4 regions of the Rhizobium sp. NPDC090279 genome follow, and region 1 is predicted to be linked to each of the others. Evidence: predicted binding sites of a transcription regulator. Region 1 holds the regulator's gene; each other region holds the start of a gene.
What was found. The regulator LexA, encoded in region 1, represses DNA repair genes until DNA is damaged. The targets are predictions, from matches to a motif close to TGTTCNNNNTGTGTTCNG.
Positions count from the first base shown of each region.

Region 2: the regulator LexA is predicted to act here: its motif matches at 3,340-3,357, upstream of ACIQWP_RS10365 (ATP-dependent helicase).
Region 3: the regulator LexA is predicted to act here: its motif matches at 3,732-3,749, upstream of ACIQWP_RS25710 (ImuA family protein).
Region 4: the regulator LexA is predicted to act here: its motif matches at 4,581-4,598, upstream of dinB (DNA polymerase IV).

Region 1 is NZ_JBIVYI010000009.1:185,155-192,700, forward strand. Features, by position in the region: gene lpxB (lipid-A-disaccharide synthase) at 1-246, shown strand, start outside; gene gltA (citrate synthase) at 273-1,562, opposite strand; gene ACIQWP_RS22930 (ComEC/Rec2 family competence protein) at 1,853-4,303, shown strand; gene lexA (transcriptional repressor LexA) at 4,284-5,006, opposite strand; gene ACIQWP_RS22940 (VOC family protein) at 5,425-6,312, shown strand; gene kdsA (3-deoxy-8-phosphooctulonate synthase) at 6,309-7,148, shown strand; gene eno (phosphopyruvate hydratase) at 7,297-7,546, shown strand, end outside.
Region 2 is NZ_JBIVYI010000003.1:485,231-492,776, forward strand. Features, by position in the region: gene ACIQWP_RS10355 (enoyl-CoA hydratase/isomerase family protein) at 1-20, shown strand, start outside; gene mmsB (3-hydroxyisobutyrate dehydrogenase) at 104-985, shown strand; gene ACIQWP_RS10365 (ATP-dependent helicase) at 1,195-3,264, opposite strand; gene ACIQWP_RS10370 (SMP-30/gluconolactonase/LRE family protein) at 3,540-4,415, shown strand; gene secD (protein translocase subunit SecD) at 4,491-7,049, opposite strand; gene ACIQWP_RS10380 (hypothetical protein) at 7,143-7,546, opposite strand, start outside.
Region 3 is NZ_JBIVYI010000011.1:91,376-98,921, reverse strand. Features, by position in the region: gene ACIQWP_RS25740 (sugar phosphate isomerase/epimerase family protein) at 1-399, opposite strand, end outside; gene leuD (3-isopropylmalate dehydratase small subunit) at 679-1,287, opposite strand; gene ACIQWP_RS25730 (hypothetical protein) at 1,484-1,720, opposite strand; gene ACIQWP_RS25725 (HpcH/HpaI aldolase/citrate lyase family protein) at 1,832-2,764, shown strand; gene ACIQWP_RS25720 (DUF1737 domain-containing protein) at 2,802-3,008, shown strand; gene ACIQWP_RS25715 (metallopeptidase family protein) at 3,058-3,495, opposite strand; gene ACIQWP_RS25710 (ImuA family protein) at 3,772-4,767, shown strand; gene ACIQWP_RS25705 (Y-family DNA polymerase) at 4,808-6,235, shown strand; gene ACIQWP_RS25700 (error-prone DNA polymerase) at 6,232-7,546, shown strand, end outside.
Region 4 is NZ_JBIVYI010000008.1:30,387-37,932, forward strand. Features, by position in the region: gene ACIQWP_RS20215 (DUF2325 domain-containing protein) at 1-824, shown strand, start outside; gene msrB (peptide-methionine (R)-S-oxide reductase MsrB) at 978-1,466, shown strand; gene ACIQWP_RS20225 (cytochrome c biogenesis protein DipZ) at 1,485-3,335, shown strand; gene dinB (DNA polymerase IV) at 3,430-4,527, opposite strand; gene ACIQWP_RS20235 (hypothetical protein) at 4,920-5,231, shown strand; gene ACIQWP_RS20240 (GNAT family N-acetyltransferase) at 5,299-5,859, opposite strand; gene ACIQWP_RS20245 (Orn/Lys/Arg decarboxylase N-terminal domain-containing protein) at 5,881-7,546, opposite strand, start outside.

The DNA.
Region 1 (7,546 bases):
ACGGCGGCCCTGCCGAACCTGATTGCCGACTACGCCGTGCTGCCCGAGCTCATCAACGATGTTTTACGGCCGGGACTGCTCGCCCGTTATATGGAGCGCCTGTCAAGCGACAGTCCCGAACGCCGAGCAATGCTTGCGGGCTACGATCTGGTCTGGCAGCGCATGCAGACCGAGGAGCCGCCAGGCGACAAGGCGGCGGCGATCATTCTGGCGGTCGTATCCAATAAAAAAACCGGTCATCTCTGACCGGTTTTTTGTTTCAACTCCAAAGCTTAGCGCTTGGAAACAGGCACGTATTCGCGCAGCGGCGCTCCGGTGTAGAGCTGGCGCGGACGACCGATGCGCTGATGCGGGTCTTCGATCATTTCGTTCCACTGTGCGATCCAGCCGACGGTGCGGGCAAGAGCGAACAGCACGGTGAACATGGTCGTGGGGAAGCCGAGAGCCTTCAGCGTGATGCCGGAATAGAAGTCGACGTTCGGGTAGAGCTTCTTTTCGATGAAATATTCATCGGTGAGTGCGATGCGCTCCAGCTCGATCGCGATATCGAGCAGCGGATCGTCCTTGATGCCGAGTTCACCGAGAACTTCGTGCGCCGTCTTCTGCATGATTTTGGCACGCGGGTCGTAGTTCTTGTAGACGCGGTGGCCAAAGCCCATCAGGCGGAACGGGTCGTTCTTGTCCTTCGCACGGGCGATATATTCCGGAATGCGGTCGACGGAGCCGATTTCGCTGAGCATGTTCAGCGCGGCTTCGTTGGCGCCGCCATGAGCCGGGCCCCAGAGGCAGGCAATGCCTGCGGCGATACAGGCAAACGGATTGGCGCCCGAAGAGCCTGCAAGGCGGACTGTCGAGGTCGAGGCATTCTGCTCGTGGTCGGCATGCAGGATGAAGATGCGGTCCATGGCGCGCGCAAGCACCGGATTGACCACATACTCTTCGCAGGGAACAGCAAAGCACATGCGCAGGAAGTTCGACGCATAGTCGAGGTCGTTCTTCGGATAAACGAAGGGCTGGCCGATATGGTACTTGTAGGCCATGGCGGCGAGCGTCGGCATCTTGGCGATCATGCGCAGGCTTGCAACCATGCGCTGGTGCGGATCGGTGATGTCGGTCGAGTCGTGATAGAAGGCCGAGAGAGCACCGACGCAGCCGCACATGACGGCCATCGGATGCGCGTCGCGGCGGAAGCCGGTGAAAAAGCGCGACATCTGCTCGTGCACCATCGTGTGATGGGTCACACGATGATCGAAGTCCTTCTTCTGCGCTGCCGTCGGCAGTTCGCCGTAGAGAAGGAGGTAGCATACCTCGAGGAAATCGCCGTGTTCGGCCAGCTGATCGATCGGATAGCCGCGATGCAGCAGAACGCCTTCGTCGCCATCAATATAGGTGATGCTGGACTCGCACGACGCGGTGGAGGTGAAGCCAGGATCGTAAGTGAAAGTGGAGGTGTTCTTATAAAGGGCACCAATATCAATGACACTTGGGCCGATGGTTCCGGTCTTGACCGGCAAGTCCACCGTCTTTTCACCCCAAGTTAGTTTCGCGCTTTGTTCCGTCATGCTGATCCTCCAAGATTTGGCGGGATTGACGCCATAAAAAGCGCCAAAAGGTTAAGCGACTACCGACTAGCTATATGATCCAGAGCCTAATGCCAAGTTATCCTAACGCTGAATTGTGCAATGCAGTATCAACTTTAGGGCACTGCAGAAGCGTCATCGATTGTGCTACGCGGCGAAACCGGCCCAATTTAGCTCCGCTCATGCCGATTTCGATTGAATTCATTGTGTGGTGACGGCAAAAATCGCGCGAAAGCTGTAGTTTTGCGTGGGGGCGGCAGCGCGTGCCTAATTTGGAGGCATCTGAGCAACAGGAGAGTGGCCGGGGCGTTGCTGCGCCCCTGCAGCCTCGCCCTGTTGTTGCCACGATTGTTCTCCGTGCCGAAGCAGGACAACGGGAACGGACGCAGGAGCAGGCCCGTCTGACATCGCGGCTGTTGCGGATACTGAGCCGCATTCGTGCCGGTACTCTCACACTGATCGAAGAGGAGGCGGCCCATGGCCGCGCCATCCTGCTCGCGCCGATCTACATGGGCCTCGGCGCGATCTTCTGGTTCAAGGCTGGCAGCGATCCGCCGCCGCAGGCCATTCTTGCAGGCCTGCTGGTCCTTACTGGTGCTTATCTGCTCAGGCGGGAAGCGGGCAGGCTGCTTCGCCATTCGCTTTTCGCCGGCATGCTTCTTTGTCTGGGCATGGCGCTGGCACAATGCGAAAGCTGGAGGGCCTCCACTATCATGCTCGATTCCGCCGTGACGACGACCGTGACTGGTCAGGTCGAGCGACGGGAATCCTATGACAATGGACGCTGGCGCTATGTCGTCCGCGTCGAGGCAACGGAAAAGCCGACCATCCGCCGCTCGCCGGAGCGGGTGACGATCTTCGTGCGCAAGCAGGCGGAGCCGTTTGAACTCGGCGATCGTGTCCAGGGCAGGGCGCGTCTGACGCCTCCGGCGGGACCAGCCTTGCCCGGCCTCAACGATTTCGCCTTCAGTTCCTATTTCAACGGCATCGGCGCGAATGGCTTTGCCTATGGAACGCCGAAACTATTGTCGCCGGCCGGTGATAATGCTGCGGACTCGCCGATCGACAGGGCCGATATCTGGCTTGCCGGCCTGCGCAACAGCATCGGCGACAGGATCAGGCAAACCCTGCCGGGCGATACCGGCGCCTTTGCCGCCGCGCTTGTCACCGATGAGAGACGGGCGATCTCCAAGGATACGACCGAGGCCCTGAGAATTGCCGGCCTGACCCATATCATTGCGATTTCGGGCCTGAACATGGCGCTGTCGGCCGGCATCTTCTATGTCGGCCTGCGCTATCTGTTCAGCCTGTTTCCTGGCGTCGTGCAGGCTTGGCCGACAAAGAAATTCGCGGCCTTCGGCGCACTTGTCACGGTGACGGCGTACTATCTCATCTCCGGCTTCGGCGTCTCCGCTGAGCGGGCTTTCATCATGATGGCGATCATGCTGGTCGCCGTGCTTTTCGATCGGCCATCGCTCAGCCTGCGCAATGTTGCGTTATCCGCTATCGTCATTCTCGTTCTATCGCCGTCGCAGGTGCTCGGCCCGAGTTTTCAGATGTCCTATGCCGCAACGTTGGCGCTGGTGTCTGGCTATTCGCTATGGAAGCGGCGGCGGCATCGCGAAAATATCCTGTCGCGCGCCCGTCTGGTAAGTCCGCTGCTTTTTGTCTCCCGTTTCTTCGGTGGCGTGTTGTCGACTTCTTTCATCGGCGGCGCGTCGACCGCTATCTTCTCCATCGAGCATTTTCACCGATTGGCGACATATGGCCTTGCCGCCAATCTTGCGGCCATGCCGGTGGTCTCCTTCGTCGTCATGCCCTTCGGCATGGCGGCGATGCTGCTTATGCCTCTCGGTCTCGATGCACCCTTTTGGAAGGTCACAGGAGAGGGACTGGAACTCGTCATAGTGATTGCAAGAACAGTAGCCGGCTGGGGAGGTGACATCACCTTCGGTCGTCAGCCCGCCTGGCTGATGCCGACATTCATCGTCGGCTTCCTGGTCATGAGCATATTGCGAACGCGGCTTCGCCATCTCGGCCTGCTATTGCTGCTCGCGTCCGTTGGCGTGGCGGCATTCGGGACCGGTGTGCCGAAGCCCGATCTGATGATTTCCGAGGATGGCGTCCTGGTGGCGCTGCGGCAGGACGATATACTTGTTACCAATCGCGAGAGGCCGCAGGCCTTCATTTTCGAACAATGGCAAAAGGCCCTGGCTGCAGCGGAACATCAGCCGCCGACCATGCTTGCCAACGATAGCCGGCTCCCGCAGATCAGCAAGGCTGATCGCCGTAGGCGATTAAGCGGCGAAGAGCAAAATGCGGTCCGCAAGGCCATGGAAGAGGCGCTCGACCGGACAATGCAGGGAAGTTTCGTCTGCCAGAAAGGCGCATGGTGCATGGCGATGCTCGACAATGGCGCCATATTGGCGACCGTAGAGAATGCGGCCTATCTGCCGTCCGCCTGCGATACCGCAAATATTGTCGTGACGCCGATCCGACTACGATTGGATCGGTGCCGCTCCGGCGCGACACTTATTACCGGCGCCACATTGCGGCGAACGGGATCGATCGAAATGGCGCTCAGTGCCGAAGAGCCCGTCGTTTCCGCGGCATTCCAAGATCCGCAGCGACCATGGACCAGACATCGAACTTATGACTGGCGCACCGACAAATTCGACGCGCTAATCGTGCCGGCGTCACCGGTCAGTGATAGCGCCGAATAAGGCCGACGAGTTTACCCTGGACCTTGACGCGATCCGGTCCAAAGATGCGGGTCTCATAGGCCGGGTTGGCTGCTTCCAGCGCGATCGAGGCGCCCTTGCGACGGAAGCGCTTCAACGTTGCCTCTTCGTCGTCGACGAGCGCTACGACGATATCGCCGGGATTGGCCGTCGTCGAATTGCGGATGATGACCGTATCACCATCGAAAATGCCTGCGTCGATCATCGAGTCTCCGCGAACCTCAAGCGCATAGTGTTCACCGGAGCCGAGCATGTCGGCGGGGACGGTAATATCGTGCGTATTGTTCTGGATGGCGGAAATCGGAACGCCGGCGGCGATGCGGCCCATGACGGGCACGGAGGCTGAGCCGTTATGATCGTCATTCGCGACTTTCGGCGGAGCGGGTGGAGCGACAGGCTGCGGCTTGCCGAGACTGCCCTCGATGACGCTCGGCGAAAAGCCGCGGCGTGGCTGCAAGCTGGGATTATAGGCATCCGGCAGCTTGATGACTTCGAGCGCTCTGGCCCGGTTCGGCAGTCGGCGAATGAAGCCTCGCTCCTCCAGCGCCGTGATCAAACGGTGAATGCCGGATTTGGATGCCAGATCCAGTGCGTCCTTCATCTCGTCGAAAGATGGCGGAACACCGGACTCCTTCATGCGTTCGTGAATGAAGAGAAGCAGTTCCTGCTGCTTGCGCGTCAACATCGTCTTGGAACCCCAGAATCAAGAAAAACGGTGAAACAAATCCAGAACGGACACTATATGTTCCATATGTGTTCCGCAAGTACTTAAATTTCGGTAAAGCCTTGTTGGGCCAGTTAAATAATTACCGCCTGCGAATGGACGGGCTGAGAGCAACAAGGCGCTATATCTGCACTAACATAAGGAAAAATATGCGAAATGCTGCCCGATCCGTTTTCAACGTTCTGTAGGCCAGCCGGTGTTGCGAAGACGTGGATCGATGCGATGTGACATGGCATAAGCCGACCGCGCTGGAGAATCAGTCATCACGTTTGCGAGATTGTACTCCGTCCAGTTCGCCAGCCTTGGAGTATGGTACTTCCATCTTGAATTGCGCGAGGGATGGGCGCAAATCTGCTTTTGAAGGCAAACAGGAGGAACCATGGCTTCATCCCCGCATCCGCTGGATCATCTCGTACTGCCGACCGTCAACATCGCTTTGGCGCGCGAGCGCCTCGGCAAGCTCGGCTTTACGGTGGCTCCGGATGCGCGCCATCCCTTCGGCACGGAAAACGCCTGCGTCTTCCTTGCCGACAAAACCTATCTGGAACCTTTGGGCGTGGCGTCTCTGGAGCGATGCGAGGAAAGCATCGTGGATGGCAATGTCTTCGTCGCTCGCGATCAGGCTTACCGCTTTCGGGTCGGGCAGGATGGCTTTTCGGCCGTGGTGTTCGGCACAGACGATGCCGTTGCGGATGACGAGCGTTTCAGAGCGGCGGCGATTTCGGCGGGGCAAATGCTGGATTTCTCCCGCCCGATGAAGATGCCGGACGGAACTGAAACCATGGCCGGTTTTCGTCTCGCCTTTGCGGTCGATCTGCGTGCGCCGGATTTTCTCGCCTTCTGCTGCCAGCGCATCAATGCCCTGCCGGCCGACCGCAGCGTGCTCGAGCGTCACGAAAACGGCGTAACCGGCATCGCGCAGGTGGCGCTTGGTGCGCCGAAGCCGGCGGCATATCGCAGCTTCTTCGAAGAGGTTGTCGGCGGCCCTCGGATCATGGAGCATTCCTTCGGCCTGACGATCAGGGCCGCCAATGTCGATCTGGAGATTTTGACGCCGGAAGGAATGGAGGCATTCTATGATTTGCCGGTTCGCGGCGACGATCCGGGGCTCAGGGCGCGCGCAATCCTTTTCAAAACGCGCGATCTTTCCGTGACATCGTCGCATTTCGCTGCTAACGGCGTCACCTACACGCGTAAGAACAATCGTCTATTGGCAAGGCTGGCGCCCGGAGCGGGCGCGATGTTCGCCTTCGAGGAGATAGCATGAGCACGAATTCCGAAGTGACCGTCGGCGAAGGAGCCTCCAAGGTTCTGTTTTCCAACACCGCCAAGCTGTCGTTGATTGCCGGCCCCTGCGCAATGGAAAGCCGCGACCATGCCTTCATGGTTGCCGGTGTCCTGAAGGAGCTTTGCGGCAAGCTCGGCATCGGTCTTGTCTATAAGTCCTCCTATGATAAGGCGAACCGCACCTCGCTAACCGCCGGCCGCGGTCTTGGAATAGAAAAGGGCTTGGAGATTTTTGCCGACCTGAAGAAGGAATACGGCTTTCCGGTCCTGACCGATATCCACACGGAAGAGCAGTGCGCCATCGTCGCCAAGACGGTCGATATCCTGCAGATCCCGGCCTTCCTGTCGCGCCAGACCGATCTTCTGGTCGCCGCCGCCAAGACAGGCCGTGTCATCAACGTCAAGAAGGGGCAGTTCCTGGCGCCCTGGGACATGAAGAACGTGCTTGCCAAGCTGAACGACAGCGGCAACCCGAACATTCTTCTCTGCGAGCGCGGCGCTTCCTTCGGCTACAACACGCTGGTTTCCGACATGCGTTCGCTGCCGATCATGGCGGCGATGGGCGCTCCGGTGATTTTCGATGCCACTCATTCGGTGCAGCAGCCCGGCGGGCAGGGCGGTTCGACCGGCGGCGATCGTCGATTCGTCGAAACGTTGGCGCGTGCCGCCGTTGCTGTCGGCGTTGCCGGCGTCTTTCTCGAAACGCATGAGGACCCGGACAATGCACCGTCCGACGGTCCGAACATGGTCTATCTGAAGGACATGCCGCGGCTTCTGGAGAAGCTTTTGGCCTTCGACGCCATCGCCAAGGCCTGAAAAGTAGCCGGCATTCAACAGGCTGACATGAATTTGCGTTACGGGCCTGAGGGAGCGCCAGATCGAGGTGCGGATCGCCATTGTAATTTCCGCACCGTCGATTAAGACGATTTAAATCGATTTATAAACCAGCGAGCAGGAAGCTATCATGACCGCAATCACCGACATTATCGCCCGCGAGATTCTCGACAGCCGTGGCAATCCGACTGTCGAAGTCGATGTCTACCTCGAAGATGGCAGCATGGGCCGCGCGGCGGTTCCGTCGGGCGCATCGACCGGCGCGCATGAGGCCGTCGAGCTTCGCGATGGCGGCAAGCGCTACCATGGCAAGGGTGTCGAGAAGGCCGTCGAAGCCGTCAACTCGGAAATCTTCGATGCCATTGGCGGCATGGATGCTG
Region 2 (7,546 bases), on a different contig from region 1:
CGCCGCTTTTTGCAAATTAAAGCGGTTGAGTTCATCACGAAGTTTCTGAACCGCTCGGCATTTTTCCTGGAATTGCTTCAACGGATCATGGGAGGAAAACATCATGACACGGATCGCATTCATCGGCCTCGGCAATATGGGAGGCCCGATGGCCGCCAATCTCGTGAAGGCCGGTCATGCAGTCACCGGTTTCGACCTCTCGCATGATGTGTTGAAGGCAGCGGAAGCGTCGGGCGTGAAGCCCGCCAACGTGCTGACCGAGGCCTTGGCCGATGCGGAAGTGGTGGTGACCATGCTGCCGAAGGGCCAGCATGTCCTGACGGTCTGGACCGACGTGCTGCGGTCCGTGCCCAAGGGAACCCTGGTGATCGACAGCTCCACCATTGATGTTGACAGCGCCCGCAAGGCGCATGCGATGGCAGGCGATGCCAGCTGCCTCTCTCTCGATGCGCCGGTCTCTGGCGGTACGGGTGGGGCGTCGGCGGGAACGTTGACCTTCATGGCCGGCGGCTCGACCGAGAGTTTTGCGGCGGCAAGGCCGCTGCTTGAGGTGATGGGCAAGAAGATCGTCCATTGCGGCGATGCCGGCGCCGGCCAGGCCGCGAAGATCTGCAACAACATGATCCTCGGCATCTCCATGATCGGCGTCTGCGAGGCCTTCGTGCTCGGCGAAAAGCTCGGCCTCTCGCACCAGGCCCTGTTCGATGTCGCCTCGACTTCGTCGGGCCAGTGCTGGTCGATCAATACCTATTGCCCCGTGCCCGGCCCCGTGCCGACCTCGCCCGCCAACAACGACTACAAGCCCGGCTTCGCTGCTGCCCTGATGCTCAAGGATCTGCGCCTGTCGCAGGAAGCTGCATTATCGAGCGGCGCGTCGACGCCTCTGGGGGCGGAAGCAGCGCAGCTCTATGCGCTCTTCGAAAAGCTCGGCAATGGCGGCCGCGATTTTTCGGCGATTATCGAGATGTTTCGCGAAGCGAATTGAATGTTTCTGGAAAGTTGGCCGGGTGCAAGGCTGCCCCTCACCCCGGCCCTCTCCCCGCTCGCGGGGAGAGGGGGATTTGTGCCCCAAACAGCTTTCAGTGACTGAGCGGCCGGTGGTTCCGCACGGTCGTCCCCTCTCCCCGCGAGCGGGGAGAGGGTTAGGGTGAGGGGCTCTTCCGATAGCCGCGGCCCAACAATCAAACCCTTAACTCACCGCCACATGCCGCGCATCCGCGCACCAACATCGACTCGCACTTCTCGCGCCCGAATGGCGGCTGCGCTTTCGGCCCGCACCTGCGGCCAGCCGCAGACCTCGAAGAACTGCAGCAGCGTTGCAGGAATAAAGCGTGTGCGCGAGGCGAAGACATGCTTGTCGCCCTGCGCATGCTGGCCATGGACGAAGAAGCGCTGCGGGGTGACGAGATCGAGATTGTCCTTCGCCCGTGTCATCGCGACATAGAGCAGCCGCCGTTCCTCTTCGATTTCGGCTGAAGATCCGACGGCGAGATCGGCGGGAATGCAGCCGTCGACGGCGTTGAGGATGAAGACTTTCGTCCATTCCTGGCCCTTGGCGGAATGGATAGTCGAAAGGATCAGATAGTCCTCGTCGAGCAGCGGCACGCCGGCCTGATCGCTTGTCGCGTCAGGCGGGTCGAGCGTCAGTTCGGTGAGGAAGCGCTCGCGCGAGCCGTAACCGGCGGCGATCTGTTCGAGCTGGATGAGATCCGCTTGGCGCGTCGCGGCATCTTCATGCGCCCTCTCCAGATGCGGCTCGTACCATTGACGAACCAGGCCGATTTCAGCCGGCCATCCGGCCTTGCCGCTTTTCACCTCTCGCATCGTCTCGACGAAGGCGGTCCAGTCGTCTCCCGTGCGCGGTGGCGGCGGCAGTTCCGTGAGTGCCGTGATAGGGCTTGCCTCTTCGCCGATCTGGTCCAGCACGCGCTGCGCGGTGGAGGGGCCGACGCCGGGCAGGAGCTGCATCAGGCGAAAGCCTGCCACGCGGTCGCGCGGGTTCTGGGCAAAGCGCAACGCCGCTAGCATATCCTTGACATGGGCGCTGTCGAGAAATTTCAGCCCGCCGAATTTGACGAAGGGGATGTTGCGGCGGGTGAGTTCCACTTCCAGCGGGCCGCTATGGCTTGAGGTACGGAAGAGGACGGCTTGCTGCTTGAGCCTCGCACCGCCCTCGCGATTTTCCAGCACCTGATCGGCGATGTAGCGCGCCTGATCGGCTTCGTCACGCACCGTCACCAGCCGCGGGCGCTCCGTGCTCTGGCGTTCGGTGCGCAGGTTTTTGGTAAAGCGCTCCGAGGCGAGATCGATCACGGCGTTGGCTGCCGCAAGGATCGGCTGCGTCGAGCGATAATTGCGGTCGAGCGTGACGATATCGGCAGTGGGCGCGAAGGCCTTCGGGAAGTCGAGAATGTTGCGCACGGTGGCGGCACGGAAGGAATAGATCGACTGCGCGTCGTCGCCGACGACGGTCAATCCCCGGCCATCCGGCTTCAGGGCGAGCAGGATGGAGGATTGCAGCCGGTTGGTGTCCTGATATTCGTCGACGAGCACATGGTCGAAGCGGCTGCCGATATCCTCGGCGATCAGCGGCTCCTGCAGCATATGCGCCCAGTAGAGCAGCAGATCGTCGTAATCGAGCACGTTCTGCACCTGCTTCGCTTCGACATAACAGGCGAATAGATCGCGCAGCTGCTGCTCCCACATGGCGCACCACGGAAAGAAGTCCCGCAACACGCCGTCGAGCGGCGCTTCCGCATTGACGGAGCGTGAATAGATGGCAAGGCATGTCGCCTTGGTCGGGAAGCGGTTCTCTGTCTTGGAAAAGCCGAGATCGTGGCGCGCGAGGTTTATCAGATCGGCGCTGTCCTCCCGGTCATGGATGGTGAAGGCCGGGTCGATGCCGATCTGCTCGGCATAATCCCGCAGCAGGCGCGCGCCGATACCGTGGAATGTGCCGCTCCAGGCAAGCGCGTCGGCGGTGATGTCGGCTTTGGCACCCAGCACCTCGCGGCAGATACGCTCGACGCGGCGGCCCATTTCGGCCGCGGCCCGGCGCGAAAAGGTCATCAGCAGGATGCGGCGCGGATCGGCACCCCTGACGATCAGATGCGCCACGCGATGGGCAAGCGTATTCGTCTTGCCGGAACCGGCCCCGGCGATGACAAGTAGCGGCCCGGCGATATGACCGTTGCCGTCGGTCGTGCCGTGCTCCACTGCCAGCCGTTGCTCCGGGTTCAGCTTTTCCAGATAGGCGGCGGTCATCAACTCTCCTGGATGCCTTAGGCAGGGGACATGGCGCGCGATGCGCAGCGAATCGCGGTCGCGAAACCATATGGGCGTTCTATGGATGTTCCGAATCGCCAAAGCCTGTCAAGATTGACGCGATCGGCACGTAGATGTGAGGTTTCGCGTAAAAATCTTATCCGGATTCCGCTAGCTCCGGCTCGAAAAGGACTTTCTTCGTGCTTATCTATAGTTTTGGCGCGGCAATTTGAGTTTTTGGGGTTTCGCAGTGCGTAGAGTGAAGGTTTCAGAACATGAACGAAACGATCGCCACTGGCCTGCGTCTGCCTAGCGGACTGGTGGCTCTGCAGGACGGGCGCCTTGCGCTTGTCGAAATGGATGCTGGCCGCCGCTATCTGAAGCTCTATGATGCAGGCGGCGTATCCCGGGAGGTTTGCCGGATCGGCGGCACTCCGAGCGGGATTGCGATCGACGGTGATGGATGTTTCTGGGTGGCCGGCGGCCCGGAAGATTCTCTCGTCAAGCTTTCGCCCCAGGGGCGGGTCCTGCAAGTGATAGAGGGCAGTGCGGATGGCCCGTTTCTCCATCCGAATGCTCTCGCCTTCGGGCCTGATGGCCTGCTCTACATGACCGATTCCGGCTTCCGCCTCGCCGATCTGCTGGAAGGCGGTCATATCCAACCCGATTTCTTCAAGGCGGCCTATAATGGCTGCGTCTATCAGATCGATCCGGCAGAGGGCCGGGTCATTCGCGTTCTGGCTGCCGGTCTGCTCCTTGCGGGGGGCATCGCCTTCGATGCCGATGGGCTGCTTTACTACAGCGAGACCCTGAGCGGAAAAATCTATCGGCAGATCGTCGGCGGACGGCAGGAAATGTTTGCGCTATCGATGACCTCGCCTGCCGTAAACACCCTGCGCGGGCCGTCCGGCCTGGCTTTCGACCGTAGCGGCATGCTCTATTGCGCCATGTATGGCCTTGGTGAAATCTGCCTGATCGATACGGATGGCAAGATGGCCGGCCATATCCGCACCAACGGCGCACGGCCCGGAAACATAGCCTTTACCATCGATGGCAAGCATTTGCTGGTCAGCGAGCAGGAAAACGGTGTTGTCGAGAAGATAACGGCGCCGCGCCCGGGGCTGCCGCTGCATATGCCGACCATTTCATAAGGCGGCCCCATTTCTCCGGGTAGTTGGCGGACATGCCCGGAGGCCGGGCATGTCCCTTTTCAATCAAATTGTCGCCTATTCCGCAGCGGGGATCTGCTTGTTGTCCTTGTTCGGCTTGCCGTCTGCCGATGCCGCATCGTTGGCGGCGGGCTTGGCATGGCGACGGCGCCAGTCGCCGAGGAAGAGCAGGATCGGCGCTGCGATGAAGATCGACGAGGCGCCGGCGACAAGTATGCCGAACACCATCGGGATCGCGAAGCTGGAGACGGCGCTGCCGCCCCAGATCGCCATCGGCACCAGCGCCAGGAAGGCGGTGGCGTTGGTATAGAGGCTTCGCGCCAGGGTCTCGTTGATCGACCTGTCGATGATCTCGCGCAGCGGCATCGACTTGTAGAGCCGCATGTTTTCACGCATGCGGTCATAGACCACGACCTTGTCGTTCACCGAATATCCCACGAGCGTCAGGATCGCGGCGATGGCCGTCAGGTTGAAATCGAGGCCGGTAATCGCGAAGAAGCCGATCGCCTTGGTGACGTCGAGCACCAGCGTAACGATGGCGCCGACCGCGAACGGCCATTCGAAGCGATACCAGATGTAGAACAGCATCGCCAGGCTGGCGATCACGACCGACAGGATGCCGGCCCAGGCAAGCTCGCCCGAGACCTTCGGACCGATGACATCGGTGCCTTCGATCGTCGCACTTGGATCGATCTTGACGATTTCCGCCTTGAGCTTGGTCACCGCGGCCGTCTGCGCCTCTTCGCCGCCGTCCTGGCGCTGGGCGCGGACAAGGAGGCTGTTGTTGTCGCCGAAGGACTGCAGTGCGATTTCGCCGAGGCCGAGCGTGTTCAAGCCCTCGCGGAACGTCGCCAAATCGGCCGCGTCCTTGGTCTTGACCGTCATCTGAATGCCGCCGCGGAAATCGACGCCGTAGTTGAGGCCCGGATGGACGAACAGGACCACCGAGGCGAGCGACAGGATCGCCGAGACGGTGATGCCAAAGAAGCGGGCCTTCATGAACTGGATGTGCTTGTCATAGGGGCTGAAGGGGATCAGCGGCCTGATATTGAGCACCTTCAGCTTGCGGCGACGGGTGATGGCGATCATCACGACGCGCACGAAGGCGACGGAGGTGAACATCGAGATAATGAGGCCGAGACCCATGGTGACGGCAAAGCCGCGAACCGGGCCGGAGCCGAAGTAGAACAGGATGGCGGCCGCGATCAGGGCCGTCATGTTGCCGTCGATAATCGTCGAATAAGCCTTCCTGAAGCCGTTATCGATGGCGGCGAAGGCGCCGCGGCCCTTGCGGGTTTCTTCGCGGATACGCTCGTTGATGAGAACGTTGGCATCAACCGCAAGGCCGATACCCAGGACGACACCGGCGATGCCGGGCAGCGTCAGCGTGGCGCCGACCAGCGTCAGGGCCGAGAAGGTCAGGATCGTGTGGATGAGCAGTGCAACATTCGCGAGAATGCCCCAGGTGCCATAGAGCACGAAGATGAAGGCGGCAACCAGGACGAAGCCGACCAGGCCGCTATAGATGCCCTTCTGGATCGCATCTGCGCCGAGGTCAGCGCCGACGGTGCGTTCTTCGATGACGGTCAGCTTCGCGGGCAGGGCGCCGGCGCGCAGCAGGGCTGCAAGCGTCGTGGCACTGTCCGCGGTGAAGTTGCCGGAAATCTGGCCGGAACCGCCGGTGATCGGCTCGCGGATATTCGGCGCGCTCAGCACCTTGTTGTCGAGAACGATGGCGAAGGGCTTGCCGACGTTCTCACGGGTGATTTCCGCAAAGCGGTTGGCGCCGGCGCTGTCGAAGCGGAAGGTGACGAGCGGCTCGTGCGTGTTCGGGTCGAAGCTGACGCGGGCATCGGTCAGACGGTCGCCTGAAAGCTCGATACGATCGAGAACCGGATAGCTGTTACCCTGCTCGTCCTTCATGATGGTGACGCCGGGGCCGGGATTGTTCGGATCGACATTGTCGGCGAGCAGGTGGAAGGACATCTTCGCGGTCGAGCCGAGAAGCTCGCGCAGATGCGAGGGGTCCTGTGCGCCTGGAAGCTGGACGAGAACGCGGTTCGGACCAACGCGCTGGATGGTCGGTTCGGCGACGCCCACCTGGTCGACGCGCTTGCGGATGACCTCGAGGCTCTGCTGAACGGCGGAATCGACGTTCGCGGCAATGCCTGCCGGCGAGAAGGACATGGCGATGGTCGCGCCGTTCGGCTTGATGCTGAGATCGGACTGGCCGGCTGAGAGGCCCGATGTGATCGTGTTGGCAAGCGTCTGCAACTGCGTCACGGCATCGTTGCTCTGCGAGGCATCATTGAGCGTCACGACGATCTGATCGCCAGTACGGACGACCGAGCGGGTCTGAATGTTCTTGTCACGCAGCACGCGGCGTGCGTCCTGCTGTAGCGATTGCAGCCGGCCGTTCGTCAGGTCCTTCTCGTCGACTTCGAGGACGAGGTAGGAGCCGCCGCGAAGATCGAGGCCGAGCGGTACCTGGCTATGCGGTAGCCAGTTTGGGATCTTGCTGAGAACCGACTGCGGCAGCGCGTTTGGCAGCGCGATCAGAAAGCCAATGACGATGATCACTGTATAGAGTGCCACGAGCCATGGTGAGGTACGCATGGGTATTATCCTTGAAAATAAGCTTGTGCCGACGGTCTGGCCGCTGGCGGACTTGAGGTCTTGTCGGGAAAGTCGCGCGTCTGCGCCGACCGCTCAGGCGAGCCGGCCTGGAGGCGCACGCGCGAGATAGGCGCGAAAAATCGGGGATTCGAGCCGCGCGACATCGTCCGGACGGTTCGTATGCCAGGCCGTTGCCGGATATCCGAGAGAGGGAAGGGCGGCAAGCGTTGCAGGCCCCATGTCATGCCATGTGGCCTTCGGCGTCGCCAGCCGATCGGCCACGACGATGCCGCGCACCGGATCGCGCAGGGAAAGGTAAAGCGGCTGGCTGTCCTTGCCCGAGGAGAGGGCGTCCGCATCGGCGCGCGTGGCAAGATTGATGCCGCCGCCGAGCGCCAGTCCGATATAGGCGAAAAACGCGACGAACAGCGAGGCGATCACGCGCGCGCCGGCGCGGTGCGTCCTGTCGTCTCTATCTTCGCTGTCGGCGGCGCCGA
Region 3 (7,546 bases), on a different contig from region 1:
ATGCGTGTATTCGATGATCTTTTCGCGCTCGCCCTTGTTGTTGTCGAGGTTGTTGTAGGACCACGACGTATAGGGGCTATGGATGACCATCTGCGTGGCGCCGATATTGGCGCAGACGTCGAGTGCCTGCAGCAGGCGCTTGGAAACCACGGCGCGGATATCCGGGTCCTGCGAGGCGATGACGAAGCCCCAGAACGGGCCGTGGATGCCGAGCCGGCCCTGATGGCCGTCGAGCAGCTTGCGGGCGCGCTCGGCGAGCGGCTGCCAGTCGCCGTTCAGGACTTCGGCTTCGACGAAGCTCTGCAGCTCCAGATCGCGCGGCTTTTCGAGCAGCCAGTTGCGATGGGTTTCGACGTCGTCAAGCGTCATGGCGGCGCCGACAATAGGAAGGGAGGTCATGGAGAAGCTCCAGTGTGTGGAGAGGAATTAGGACGGGAGGAGAGGCCCGAAGGTCTCGGCAGGCCTATATGGACCCCCTTCTTGTCGATCATATTACAGCGGAGGGGAAAGATGCTGTCTGATCAGCTTTCCGAGATTTGCGTTCTTCGCTCCTGGGGTGCCGTAACTGCGGAGTGGTCCCCTCTCCCCGCTTGCGGGGAGAGGGATTCGCTTATGTCCGCATGAAAAAAGCCGGGCTGTAAGGCCCGGCTTCGAAACGCAAAAATAGGGTAAAACCGATCAGGCGGCCCAGGGGCGCGATGCGGCGTTCGTCTTTTCGAAAGTGTCGATCGCGGAAGATTTTTCCAGCGTCAGGCCGATATCGTCGAGGCCGTTCAGCAGGCAATGACGCTTGAATTCATCGAGCTCGAACTTCAGCGAGCCGCCATCCGGACCGGTGATTTCGAGATTTTCCAGATCGACCGTCAGAATGGCGTTGGAGCCGCGCGAGGCATCGTCCATCAGCTTGTCGAGATCTTCCTGGCTGACCTTGATCGGCAGAATGCCGTTCTTGAAGCAGTTGTTGTAGAAGATGTCGGCGAAGCTTGTGGATATGACGCAGCGGATACCGAAGTCGAGCAGCGCCCAGGGAGCATGTTCGCGCGAGGAGCCGCAGCCGAAATTGTCGCCGGCGACGAGGATCTTGGCGTTCTGATAAGCGGGCTTGTTCAGCACGAAATCTTCGTTCGGCGTGCCGTCTTCGTTGTAGCGGGCTTCAGCGAAGAGCCCCTTGCCGAGGCCGGTGCGCTTGATGGTCTTCAGATAATCCTTCGGGATGATCATGTCGGTATCGACATTGACGACCGGGAGTGGCGCTGCGACGCCAGTCAACTTCACGAACTTGTCCATGGGGTCCTGCCTTCATTCTCGTCTAAGCACGAATTATCCTGCCAATAGAGCAAATCCGGCCCGAAATGAAGGAGAATCTTGGATATGCCCTAAAACGCGGCGTCTTGGTCGCCCTTGCCTTTCAGGGCAAGGCCTGGGTTACGCAAACGGGTATGGCGGCCGGCAATAACGGGCCGCCCCTGTCCTGCCTTCAATCTCAGAGATCGATGATGGTGCCGCGACCGTCGTTCCAGATGCGCATTTCGCGCTGGCCGTTCGTCTTCGCCTTGGCACGGACCGGCGCCGGCTTCATGCGCAGCGAAATCGCGCGGGCTGCCATGAGCACGGTGAGGATACCGCCCACGGCAAGCGTGATCGAAACGGTAAACAACGCCATGGCTGCAAACACGGTGATACCGGCAAGCGCAATGAACAGGGAACGGATATTCTGCATGGTCGAGACCTCTCTACTCTCAGCAATGTGGCCCTCTTCTTTTCCCTCTGCAAGAGGAGCATGGCTTTTTGTTGACTTGCCTGGCGATTGAAAGCGCGGCAAAACGGCACAATGAACGAATTTTCCCCTTCCCGCCCCGCCCGTCTGCGTCGTTCGGTCTTGAGCGTTCCCGCCGTCAACCGTCGCGCTCTCGAAAAGCTCCTCAGCCTCGATTGCGATGCTGTCATCTTCGATCTTGAGGATTCCGTTTCGCCGGAGAAAAAGGCCGAGGCGCGGGAGAATTTGCGGGCCTTCTTCGCGGCCTCGCCGCTGCCGGGCAAGGAGCGGATCATCCGCATCAATGCGCTTTCCTCCAATTTCGGCGCCGACGACCTGGCGCTGGTCGCGGAACTGGAACCGGATGCGGTGCTGCTGCCCAAAGTGGACGAGCCGCAGGATGTCATGATGGTTGGCGATTGGCTTGCGGAAGCCGATGCGCCGGAAAGCCTGCGCATCTGGGCGATGATCGAGACGCCGCGCGGCATTCTGAACGCGGCTGCGATCGCCGAGGCGGGGCGCACGACGGGCAGCCGGCTCGATTGCTTCGTCGTCGGCCTCAACGATCTCAGGAAGGAAACGGGCGTCCTGCCGCAGCCCGGCCGCCCCTATCTCGTGCCCTGGCTGATGCAGGTGGTGCTGGCTGTCAGCGCCTACGGGCTCGAGGCCATCGACAGCGTCTTTAACGATTTCAAGGATGCGGCAGCGCTCGATGCCGAATGCGGTCAGGGTATCGCCATGGGCTTTTGCGGCAAGATGCTGATCCATCCGAACCAGATCGAAGCGGCCAACCGGCATTTCGGCCCGGATGTAACAGCCATTGCCGAGGCGGAGGCCATCATCGCAGCCTTCGCCGAGCCGGGTGCCGACGCTCTCAATGTCGTGAACCTTGACGGGCGGATGGTGGAGCGGCTGCACCTTGTCCAGGCGGAGAGACTCGTCCATAAAGCTCGCCTGATCGAGCAGCGCTCTTCGGGTGCTGCCGCAACGCCTCGCACCGACGTCTGATGGTCAAATTGTCTGGCCAAGCAAGAAAGATGCCTTGATGAAACTCTACCGCTTTCTCACCGGCCCCGACGACGCTTCCTTCTGCCACAAGGTGAGTGCTGCGCTGAACAAGGGCTGGGAGCTGTCGGGCTCGCCGACCTATGCCTTCAATGCCGCGACCGGCCAGATGCAGTGCGGCCAGGCCGTCGTCAAGGAAGTGGTGGGCAAGGATTATGATCCGGACATGAAGCTTTCCGAGCAGTAAGCGACGACTGAAGTTCTTCACCCCGGCCGCTTTGCAGTCGGAGCCGGTATCAGCGATCCGTCGCTTCTTCGGCGCTCGCCTCGATGCGCTCCATGTCCTCGTCGCTCAGGCCGAAATGGTGGCCGATCTCGTGGATCAGGACATGGGTGATGATGTCGCCGAGGGTTTCGTCGTTCTCAGCCCAGTAATCGATGATCGGTCGGCGATAGAGGCGGATCTTGTTGGGCATATCCCCGGTCTGGGCGGTGAAACGCTCTGAAATCCCGCGCCCTTCGAACAGGCCGAGCAGGTCGAAGGGTGTTTCCAGCGCCATATCCTCGAACACCTCGTCATCCGGGAAATCCTCGATGAGAATGACGAGGTTGCCGGTGAGCGAGCGAAATTCGTCCGGCAGGTGGCTGTAGGCCTCCATTGCCAGAGATTCGAATGTGCTGATGGAGGGCGAGTGGCGGTCCCGCCAATCCTCGCTCTGGTCGACGCGAGCCATGAATATTCCTTCCTTGGCTGGTCATATAGAGACTTTGCGCTGCTTTTACGAGAGTAGATTAGAGCATGATGACGAAAAGTGTTTGAGCGGTTTTCGGACGACATCGTGCTCTACCTATTTGATTCCAGAGCGGATTCGGATCTCAGGTCGGATGGACCTAAGATCACCCGGCTCTACGCAAAGGAATATTTTCTTATAAATTGGTGTTGACTCTTTTTCCAAGCTCTGGAATCCATAAGAACATAACAGGAACATTATCGATCTGGAGCTAACGTCATGGCTGAGACCGCCGTGGCGCGGGAAACGCTTTTTGCCCTGCGTGAAACCATTGCCCGACTGGAAGGCAGGCCGATCCCGGCTCTGGCCGCGGCAGCGTATGAGATGCTGGCGGATAAGTCGGCCATGAGGTCGGCAGGCATTGCGAAGCCCATGCCTGCCCAGCTCACGCCTATCCAGCCGATGCTTGCGCAGCCGCTCCTTCCGATCGGCGTCGACGATCTCGACGCCGCGTTGCAAGGCGGTCTGCCGCTCGATGGGCTGACGGAGATCCGCTCGCTCGGCCTGCGCGATGCCGGGGTGGCGAGCGGCTTTGCCCTTGCGCTTGCCGCGCGGCTGCATGCGCAAGCGTCGGATACGGACGCAGCGACATCTCCGGTCCTGTGGATTGGCGATACGGTCGCGACGATGGAGGCGGGCCTGCCCTATGCCATCGGCATCAGCGATTTCGGGCTGGAGCCTGCGGCTTTCCTGCAGGCATCGCCGCGCAGGCTGGACGATGCGCTCTGGGTGGCGGAGGCGGCGCTTGCCAGCGCGACCTTTGCCGTCGTCATTCTGGAAGTGCGCGGCAATCCCACGCGTTTCGGCCTGACCGAAAGCCGGCGGCTGGCGCTGAGGGCCAAGGCGGCGGGACGGCCCTTGTTTCTGTTGCGACAGGGAGGCGAGGAGGAAGCGAGCAGCGCCCTCTTCCGCTTTTCCGTCGAACCCGCGCCGGCGCAGGCGCGGCCCCTGCCGGACGGATCGGTGCTTGGCGGCAGCATCGGTCACCCGGCCTTTCGTCTGACCTTGGAAAAGAGCCGAAACCCGGCGCCCCTTTCCATAACCCTGGAGTGGAATGCCCATGACCGCCGCTTTGCCCCTGCCCCCGACGCTGAACGCCCTGCCTTTCCCGGCGAACACGCAGCGCATTCTGGCGCTGACCTTTCCGCATCTGCCGACCGACCGTATCGCGCGCAAACGCTGGGGCCTGTCCTGGCGCTCGACAGGCAGGCTTGAAGCGCCGCCGCTCGCTTGCGCCGGCAAGCTCAACAATGCCATGCGGCTGACCGCTCTCAACGAACGGGCCGAGATGATCGGCCTGAAGCAGGGTCAGGGCGTGGCCGAGGCAAAGGCGATCTGCCCCGATCTCGATGTCGTCGAGGAGGACCCGGCAGCGGATCGCAAGCTTCTGGAAGCGATCGCCGACTGGTGCGACCGCTATACGCCGCTGGTGGCGATCGACGGCAAGGATGGCCTGTTTCTCGATATTACCGGCTGCGCCCATCTCTTCGGCGGCGAAGAGACGCTGCTCGAGGACATACTGGTCCGGATTTCCCGGCTGGGGTTCGACGTGCGCGGCGCCATTTCCTCCGCGCCCGGCCTGTCCTGGGCGGTTGCCCGTTTTGAGGAAAGCCGTATCGTTCCTCCGGAGGCCATGGAGGAAGCCCTGGCACCGTTGCCGGTCTCCTCCTTGAGGCTCGGCGAAGAGACCGTTGCGGCGTTACAGAAGATGGGCCTGAAACAAGTGGGCGACCTTCTGGCTGCGCCGCGCGCGCCGCTTGCCCGCCGCTTCGGCGCGCAATTGCTTCTGCGGCTCGATCAGGCCATCGGCCTCGTCGAGGAGCCGATCTCGCCGCGCCGTCCGGTCGCGCAACTGTCGGCCGAGCGCCGGCTGGCCGAGCCGGTGCAGGCGGAAGAGGATATTCTCCAGCTTGCCCGCCAGCTTGGCGAAACGCTGAAGCCGGGGCTGGAGGCACGCGGCATCGGCGGCCGTTCCTTCGAGCTCCTGCTCTTCAGGGTGGACGGCGCGGTCTTCCGCATCACCGCCGGCGCATCGCAGCCGCTGCGGGAGCCGAGCCGGATCGCCAGCCTGTTTAACGAGCGCTTCACCGCCATTCATGACGATCTCGATGTCGGTTACGGTTTCGAGATCGTCCGCCTCAATGTCCTTCAGCATGCGCCTTTCGATGCGACACAAGGCGATTTCGTCGGAGACGACCGCCAGGATGGCTCGCTTTCAGCCTTTGTCGACCGGGTGGCCGCGCGGCTGGGGCCGGATTGCCTGCAGGGTTTCGAGCTCAGGCAGAGCCATATCCCCGAACGGGCCGTGCGGCCGATGCCGGCGATGGCACTTCTCGCTTTAAAGCGGCGGACCGGCAGAGAAGATGCCGGCCATGGCTTCTTCCGCGGCGAACGGCCGCTGCGGCTGTTTCGCATGCCGGAGCCGATCGAAGCTATTGCCGCCGAAGTGCCCGACGGCCCTCCCCGGCAGTTCCGCTGGCGGCGGGTCATGCATCGCGTGCAGCGGGCCGAAGGGCCGGAGCGGCTTTCGGCGGAATGGTGGGTTGAGGAAAAGGAAGAGCCTGCCCGCGATTATTTCCAGGTCGAGGATGAAGAGGGCCATCGTTTCTGGCTGTTCCGCAAGGGTCTCTATGACCGGAGCGGGACGACGCCGGACTGGTATATGCATGGGGTCTTCGCATGAACGCGCGCCCGAGCTTTCACGAACCCGTACCCTTTTGCGAGATTGGGGTCAGAACAAATTTCTCCTTTCTCGAGGGAGCCTCGCATCCGGAAGAGATGGTGGCGCAGGCCGCCATTTTGAAATTGTCCGGATTTGGCATTGCCGACCGCAATTCGGTGGCAGGCGTCGTCAAGGCGTATGCGCATACCAGGGTTCTCAAGGCGGAGTATAAGAGGACCGTCGAGGAAAATCTGGAGCTTCGAGCCAAGGGGAAGCCGGAAAAGCCGCTTCTGAAGCCGGTCCCTTTCCAGCCCGGCGCCCGACTGGTGTTTTCGGACGGCACGCCCGACATCCTTGCCTTCCCGCAGAACCGCAAGGGCTGGGCGCATCTCTGCCGGCTTTTGAGCGCCGGCAATCTGCGCGGCGAAAAAGGCACCTGCATCCTCAATGAAAGCGACCTCGTGGAATGGGGCGACGAGATGATGTTGGCGCTCGTGCCCGATGCCGATAGCGTCGAGACGACGGAAGGGCAGAAAGAGCTGGAGCAATGCCTGAAGCGGCTATGGATGCGCTTCGGCCGGAAATTCCATATGGTCCTGTCGCCCGCCTATGACGGACGGGATCGGCTGGTCTTCGCCACGCTCTCCATCATCGCACTGCGCAACGGCGTGCGGCTGATCGCCAGCAACCAGCCGCTCTATCACGCCACCGAACGCAAGCCGCTTGCCGATATCGTCATTTCGATCCGCGAGCATGTGCCGATCGCCGAGGCCGGCTTCAAACTGGCGGCCAATGCCGAACGCTATCTGAAGGGTGCCGCCGAGATGGCGCGCCTTTTCAGGGATTATCCGAAGGCTGTCGCCAATACGCAGAAGTTTTTTAGCCGGCTGTCTTTCTCGCTGGATGAGCTGAAGCATAATTATCCCGATGAAAGCACTAAAGGCGAGACCGTTTCCGAAACGCTGGAGCGGCTGACGCGGGAGGGAGCGAAATGGCGGTATCCCAACGGAATCCCTGACAAGGTCGCCAAGCAGATCGATCATGAGCTCGCTCTTATTCGGGAGCGGCAATATGAGCCCTACTTCCTGACGGTGCATCGCATCATGGAGTTTGCGCGCAGCGAGAATATCCTGTGTCAGGGGCGCGGATCGGCCGCCAATTCGACGGTCTGTTATTGTCTCAGGATCACGGAAGTCAATCCGGAGATCACGATGCTCCTGTTCGAGCGCTTCATCTCGACGGAACGCGAGGAGCCGCCTGACATCGATGTCGATTTCGAGCATGAGAAGCGGGAACAGGTCATCCAGTTCATCTACAGGCATTACTATAAGG
Region 4 (7,546 bases), on a different contig from region 1:
GAGCCTATTGGGCTGTCATGAGCCACCCGGCCAGCGGTCGCCCGCTGATGAACGATATCTTTGGCGAAGTGCATATGCTGTCGCACCTCGTCGGCAGCTCCAGCCGACTTGATCTGGCGCGTCTGCGCCGGCTGCAATTGGACGTCGAGGCGAGAGACGAAAAGATCGCTCGCCAGGAAGCGCGCCTCCAGGCGGCAGCTGAAGACAATATCCTCTTGCAAAAGCGCATTGAAGAGCTTGAGGCAGGTTTGAGGCGCGCGCAGGCGTTTGCCGGAGAAACCTTCCCTGCAAGCGCGGATCAGCGACAGGAAGTGAGGCTGTCGGAGAAGCTGCAGGCAGCCGAGGAGCGAGCGGAGGCCTATGAGAAGCGCCTTGCGCAGTCCGAAACGAAGCTTGCCGATGCCCAGTCGCAAGCGTTCGCCTTTGCCGAGGAGAACCTGGCCTTGAAGCGCGAGCTGGATCTGCTTGAGGCAACGATTGCCGTCGCCGCCGATCCTGCTGCTGTCACGAGTTCGGACGGTCATGGCACGCTGCTTTATGTCGGCGGCCGCCCGAACTTGTTCGATCGCCTGCGAAAGCTGGCCGAAAGCCGGAACATAGAGCTGCTGTTTCACGATGGCGGTGTTGAGGATAACCTTTCCTTGTTGCCCGCCATGGTCGGGCGCGCGTCATCGGCCGTTTTCCCGGTCGACTGCATCAGCCATTCGGCCGCCGATATGGTGAAGCGGCTCTGCCGCGAGAGCGACAAACCGTATCTGCCGCTGCGCTCGGCAAGCCTTGCGAGCTTCGCTGCCGTGATTGCCGAGCCGCTGGCGGCGGAGTGAAGGACGATCACGTTTCAGTGTTCCCGCCGGCACGTGTGTAACAAGATGGCCCCCTCTTCCGTAATCCATAGCGGCGGGACTTGCCGCCTGCACAACCGGTTGCGGATAGGTGTTCTGCAAGCCGGCGCGTATTCGCTGAAGGAGAACGGTGCGATGCTGAACAGACGACGAGTGCTTCTGGCAACGGTCCTCGGTGCGATCGGCCTGCGATTGGGTTACGGTTCCGCCGCTGCCAAGACCCCGGTGATTTTCCCCGTTTCCCACACGGAGGAGGAATGGCAGAAGATTCTGACATCGGACCAATATGCCGTGCTCCGGGAAGAGGGCACGGAGCGCCCCTATACCAGTGAGTTGCTGAATGAGCATGGCAAGGGCAATTTCGCCTGCGCCGGCTGCGACCAGGATGCATTTTCCTCGACCACCAAGTTCGAGAGCGGCACCGGTTGGCCAAGCTTCTGGGCGCCGCTCGATGGGGCAGTCGCAACATCGCGCGACACGTCTTTCGGCATGGTGCGCGACGAAGTGCATTGTACTCGCTGCGGCGGCCATCTCGGGCATGTCTTCAACGATGGTCCGAAGCCGACCGGCCTTCGCTACTGCATGAATGGCGTCGCCATGAAATTTCATCCAGTTGCAGCCTGAACGATCAGAGACCGAATGATGCTTCTGTTTATCCTTGCTTATCTCGGCGGCGTTCTGACGATCGTCAGCCCCTGCATCCTGCCCGTCCTGCCATTCGTCTTCGCGCGGGCGGGCCAACCTTTCCTGCGCAGCACGCTACCGATGTTGATCGGCATGGCGGCGACGTTTGCTGCCGTTGCGACGCTTGCAGCCTTCGGTGGCGGCTGGGCTGTTGCGGCCAACGAATACGGACGCTACGCGGCGCTCGTGCTGCTGGCGATCTTCGGCATCATCCTTTTGTTTCCTGCGCTTTCCGACTATCTGACACGCCCGCTGGTCTCTCTCGGCGCGCGCTTGTCACAGTCCGCCGATCGTTCAAGCCGCAGCGGCGGCTCGGCGATTGCCGCATCGTTGCTGCTGGGCGTGGCGACCGGACTGCTTTGGGCGCCCTGCGCCGGCCCTGTGCTTGGCCTTATCCTGACGGGAGCCGCGCTGCAGGGGGCGAGCGTCGGCACGACATTGCTGCTGCTCGCCTATGCGCTGGGTGCCGCCACATCGCTCGCGCTCGCGCTTCTGATCGGAGGTCGCGTCTATCAGGCGATGAAGCAATCGCTTGGCGTCGGCGAATGGCTGCGCCGCGGCGTCGGCGTTGCCGTGTTGGTCGCGGTCGTCGCGATTGCCATGGGGCTCGACACCGGCCTGCTGACGCAGGCGTCGCTCGCAAGCACGGCATCGCTCGAGCAGAACCTGGTCGACCGTTTCCACGCTCAGGAGCCAAATAAGCCCTCATCGGTTGTCATGAAGAATGAAGGCGGTGCGATGATGAGCGCCACCAACCAGATGATGATGAGCGCAAAGCCGGATGGAGCAGCCGGCGGCGGTTCCATGACGATGGCCATGACACAAAAGCCGGCTGTGGCTCAGCTGCCGGTCGAAGGCTCGGTTCCCTCGCTCGACGGCGCGGTGCAATGGCTGAATTCGCCGCCGCTGACCGCGGCCGGCCTGAAGGGTAAGGTCGTCCTTGTCGACTTCTGGACCTATTCCTGCATCAATTGCCTGCGCGCCATTCCCTATGTCGAAGCATGGGCGCAGAAGTACAGGGATCAGGGCCTTGTCGTCATCGGGGTGCACGCACCGGAATTTGCCTTCGAGAAGAACGTCGACAATGTGAAGAAGGCCATTGCCGATCTCGGCATCACCTATCCGGTCGCGATCGACAACAATTATGCGATCTGGCGCGCCTTCGACAATGAATATTGGCCCGCCCACTATTTCATCGATGCGCAAGGGCAGGTGCGCCACCATCATTTCGGCGAAGGCGATTACGATCAGTCGGAAAGGGTGATCCAGCAGCTCCTGGCCGAAGCCGGCAAGAGCGATGTCTCCAGCGACATCGTGAATGTGAAGGCGACGGGCGCCGAGGCAGCCTCCGACGAGGCGGATGTCCAGTCGCCGGAAACCTATGTCGGCTATCTGCGCTCGCAGAATTTCGCCGATGATGCCGGCACGGTGAATGACGCCGCTCACGATTATGTCGCGGCGATGCCGAAACTCAACGAATGGGGCCTTGCCGGCAACTGGACCGTCGGGCCGCAGGAAGCGACCGCGAACAGCGCCGAAACACGCCTCTATTACCGCTTCCACGCCCGCGATCTGCATCTGGTGCTTGGACCATCGTCGGACGGAAAGCCGATACGCTTCCAGATCACCGTCGATGGCAAGGCGCCTGGCGACAACCACGGCGTCGATACCGACGCAGACGGCAATGGCGTGGTGACCGGGCAAAGGCTCTATCAGCTGGTCCGTGCGAGCGGTCCGGTTTCGGATCATACGTTCGAGATCAAGTTCCTTGACCCCGGCGCGCAAGCCTATGCCTTCACCTTCGGCTAAGGAAACGGCCTGGCTTTTCTCGCCCGCCTGTTCGGTCACGCCGGGAAAAGAGATTAGGTCGCGATCTCGGTCGATGGGAGGAAGGTCGGCCCCTTCAGATCCCGAAATCGAGCTGGGACTGCGATTGACCATCGTCCGCTTCTTCATTCGTCAGAGACGAAAGCGTGATGCCAAGCAGCCGGATTGGCCGCGTGAACGGGTGGGCGCTTGCCAGAAGCGCCGATGCAGCTTCGAGGATGTCGCTCGCGTTGGTCATCGGAAAGGGGCTTGTCCTGCTGCGTGTCGCCTGGGTGAAGTCCGAGTACTTGATCTTTACCGTCACCGTCCTCGCGCTGATGCCGCCCGTTTCGCAGTAGCGCCAGACCTTCTGCGCGAGCGGTCGCAGCTCTGCCGTCGCCAATTCGAGATCGTCGATATCCTCGGTGAATGTATCCTCCGCGCCAATGGATTTTCGAACCCGGTCGGGTTTCACCTGGCGCTCGTCGATGCCGCGGGCGATGCCGTAGAAATGGGGGCCGGCCTTTCCAAAATGCTCCTGCAGGAAGGCGAGGGATTTCGATTTCAGATCGAGGCCGGTGTCGATCCCGTATTTGTGCATGCGCTCGGCGGTCGCCGGCCCGACGCCATGGAATTTCTTGACGGGAAGCGTTTCGACGAACGCCGGCCCGTTCTTCGGCGTGATGACAGCCTGGCCGTTGGGCTTGTTGAGGTCGCTCGCCATCTTGGCGAGGAACTTGTTGTAGGAAATGCCGGCCGAGGCATTGAGCCCGGTGACCTGCTTGATCCTGCTGCGGATCTCCAGCGCGATCTCGGTGGCGATGTCCATTCCCTTGAGGTTCTGGGTGACGTCGAGATAGGCCTCGTCCAGCGATAGCGGCTCGATCATCGGGGTATATTCGGCGAAGATCTCGCGGATCTGCTGTGAGACGGCCCTGTAGACGTCGAAGCGCGGCGGCACGAAAATCAGATCCGGGCATTTCCGCTTCGCGGTGACCGAAGGCATCGCCGAATGGACGCCGAAGGCGCGGGCCTCGTAGCTTGCAGCGGCCACCACGCCGCGCGCTGCCGACCCGCCGACCGCAAGCGGCTTGCCGCGCAGCTCGGGATTGTCTCGTTGTTCGACCGATGCATAGAACGCATCCATGTCCACGTGGATGATCTTTCGGACTGGATTAGAGTTCGTATCGTTCATTGTGGTCTCGGTCATCAAACTGCAAGTTCAGTATGGGCCTCAATTGGCGGGGTTGAAACAAATGCAGAACATATCATCCCTGATGACGATATCAAACCGGCTCTATCGCCGTGCCAAAAAGAACCGGCAATCGCTCTGCGCCAGGCATGGCGCGGACGCCACCTTGAGATGCGCTCAAGGCTTCCTATCTGTTGTCGGTCCCCCACACGGAGCCTCAAGATGGGCCAACTCGCAATCGATCCGCTTTCCGACCTGCATATGGAGATCCTGCCGCCCGAGCGCGATGAGGAATCCGGGCGGGACTGCACGGCGTGTCTCTGCTGTCGAAGGATGCGATCGACGAAGAGGATGGATGAAGACGGCTGCGGTATATGCGACGAATGCTTGGCGCCATGACGAATGACGCGGCACAGTTGCAGCCCGGCGAATTGCCGGCATTCGGACATGCTCTCTCCCAGCTACCCGACGGCTATATGGAGGGCCGCTTTCAAGGTCAGCCTTGGGGCGTGACCGTCAGGCGGTCGGCCGACGGGAAGCGGATCTGGCTCTACGGTGAAGAGCTTGGCGGGACCGACGTCGTCAGCTTCAATCTCTACATGCTCTCCGGAGCGAGGCTCACTCTCAAGCCCTGTGAGATGTCTTCATCGAAGATCTTTGATTTCGTGGCGGGGTTCAGGCCCATTCCGATGCGGCGCTCGGGATAGGCATAGTTCTTTGTAGCGACCAGCTCAGAGCTTGCGACCACTTTATCACTGCGCCGATTCTGCTGGTTCAGCGGGTGGAGAGCGGCGGCGGAGGCGGCTGCGTCGTCGAGCCGGGGCCAAGCGAGCGCTGGACCATCACGGTATCGGCCCAGCGGCCGTAACGATAGGCAACCGCCGGCAACAGACCGACGCGAACGAAGCCGAAGCGTTCGTGCAAAGCGAGCGATGCGGCGTTGTCGGCGTCGATATAGCCGATCATCTGCCGGAAGCCAGCCGCTGCGCAGGCATCGATCAGCCCGCGCATGAGCAGGCTCCCGACGCCCTGGCCGACATGGTCGTGATGCACATAGATCGAGTGCTTGACGGTGTAGCGATAGGCCGGACGCTTGCGGAACAAAACCACATAGGCATAGCCCAAGACTTTTTCGCCCTCGACCGCAACCACATGCGGGAAGCGGCGATCCTTCAGATTCTTGCGCCTTTCGCGCAGGTCGTCCGGTTGCGGCGTGTCGCTATCATCAACCCCAGCCTCGATGCCGCGGTGAATGTGGCGACGATAGATGGCCAGCATCGCATCGACGTCGCTCTCCCGTGACGGGCGAACGATGATTGTTTTATCCTGCTTCATGATCGAACCCGAATTTCCAGCCTATTCTGCAACGACGTAAGTGTAGAGCCGGATTTTGCCGGATGTATCGATCTCGCGATAGAGCCCCTGAATCTCCACCTCGAAGCCGGGGAAGGTATTGAAGCAGGTTTCGAACATCTTGAGATAGTCGATCATGGGCTTTGCCTGTTCCGTAAGGCGCTCGCCGGGCACGATGGTCGCGATACCCGGAGGATAGACGACGAATGGCGTCGTTGCGATACGGCCGGCAATCGCATCGATCGGCAGATAGTCGACGTCGTTGCGCACCAGGCAGCGCGCAGCATCGTGCGGCGACATGGCGATCGGCGGTAGGTGGTCGGCGGAGAACTGCTTGGTCTGAAGCGCGCTGACATCGGCCTGGCGGAAGAAGTTGTGCATGTCCGTGCAGAGGTCGCGCAACCGCACGCCCGCGTAGCGGCCCGGGCGGCGGCGATAGAATTCCGGGATTGCCTCCTCCAGCAGCGCATTGTCGTCATGGAGCTTTTTGAAGGCGACAAGCCCGCTGATCAAGGTGCCGGCCTTGCTGGCCTCAACGCCAGGGGTGAGAAGGAACAGCAGCGAATTGAGGTCGTTCTTCTCCGCGACGATACGGTTTTCGCGCAGATATTGCGCAACGACCGGCGCCGGTATGCCGTGCTCGGTGTATTTCCCGCTTGCCCGGTCGAAGCCGGGGGTGAGCAGGGTGAGCTTGTTCGGATCGGTCATGGCGAAGCCCGGTTCCATCCCCGAAAAGCCGTGCCATGCCGCGCCGGGTGTCAGGTGCCAGAAGGCGGGATTTGTGGCGAGCTGGTCGGTGGCAATACTCTCCCACGCAACGTCATGCACCGCGCCGGGGCTCGACACATCCGGGATCGCCACCCGGTCCGGCACGAAAGGCTCGAAGAACCAGCGGCGTTCCGGGCGATGTTCCTTCTCCTCGAATTCGCGGCGCACGGCGCGGATCTTCTTGCGCAGTTCGATGCCGAGGCGGATCGTGTCGTCCCAAAGCACCTCGCCGGAACGGCCCTTCATCATCTGCGCGCCGACGTCGAGCGAGGCAAACAGCGGATAGAAGGGCGAGGTCGAGGCGTGCTGCATGAAGCTTTCGTTGAAGCGCCGGTGCTCCACACGGCGTTTCTGGCCAGTAATATGCCGATCCTTCATGTGGATCTGCGAGGCCTGCGAGAAGCTTGCGAGCTGCTTATGGGTGGATTGGGTGGCGATGATGCCAGGCGCATCCGGACCAAGGTCAGAAAGACCCATGGCAAAGCGCCCGGCATAGAGCGGATGGAACTTCATGAAGCCGGCCCATGCCTCGTCAAAGAGGATATAGTCGCACAGATGGCCGATGCGCTTGAGGATCATCTCGGCATTGTGGATGGTGCCGTCATAGGTGCACTGTTCCACGACAGCAACGCGGAACGGCCGCGGCTTCTTGTAGGCTTCCGGGTCCTTCACCAGCGGATGAGTGCGGATGCGCTCGCGAAGGGCGTCCTCGTCCATGGTTGCAAAATCCATGGGGCCGATCAGGCCATAGACGTTTCGGATGGTCGGCAGGTAGACCGGAATGCCGCCCGAGATCATCAGGGCGCCGTGATGGGCGGCCTTGTGGTTGTTGCGGTCGAACAGCACGAGGTCGCCATCGGTAACGAGCGCTGAGAGCGCGACCTTGTTGGAGGTCGAGGTG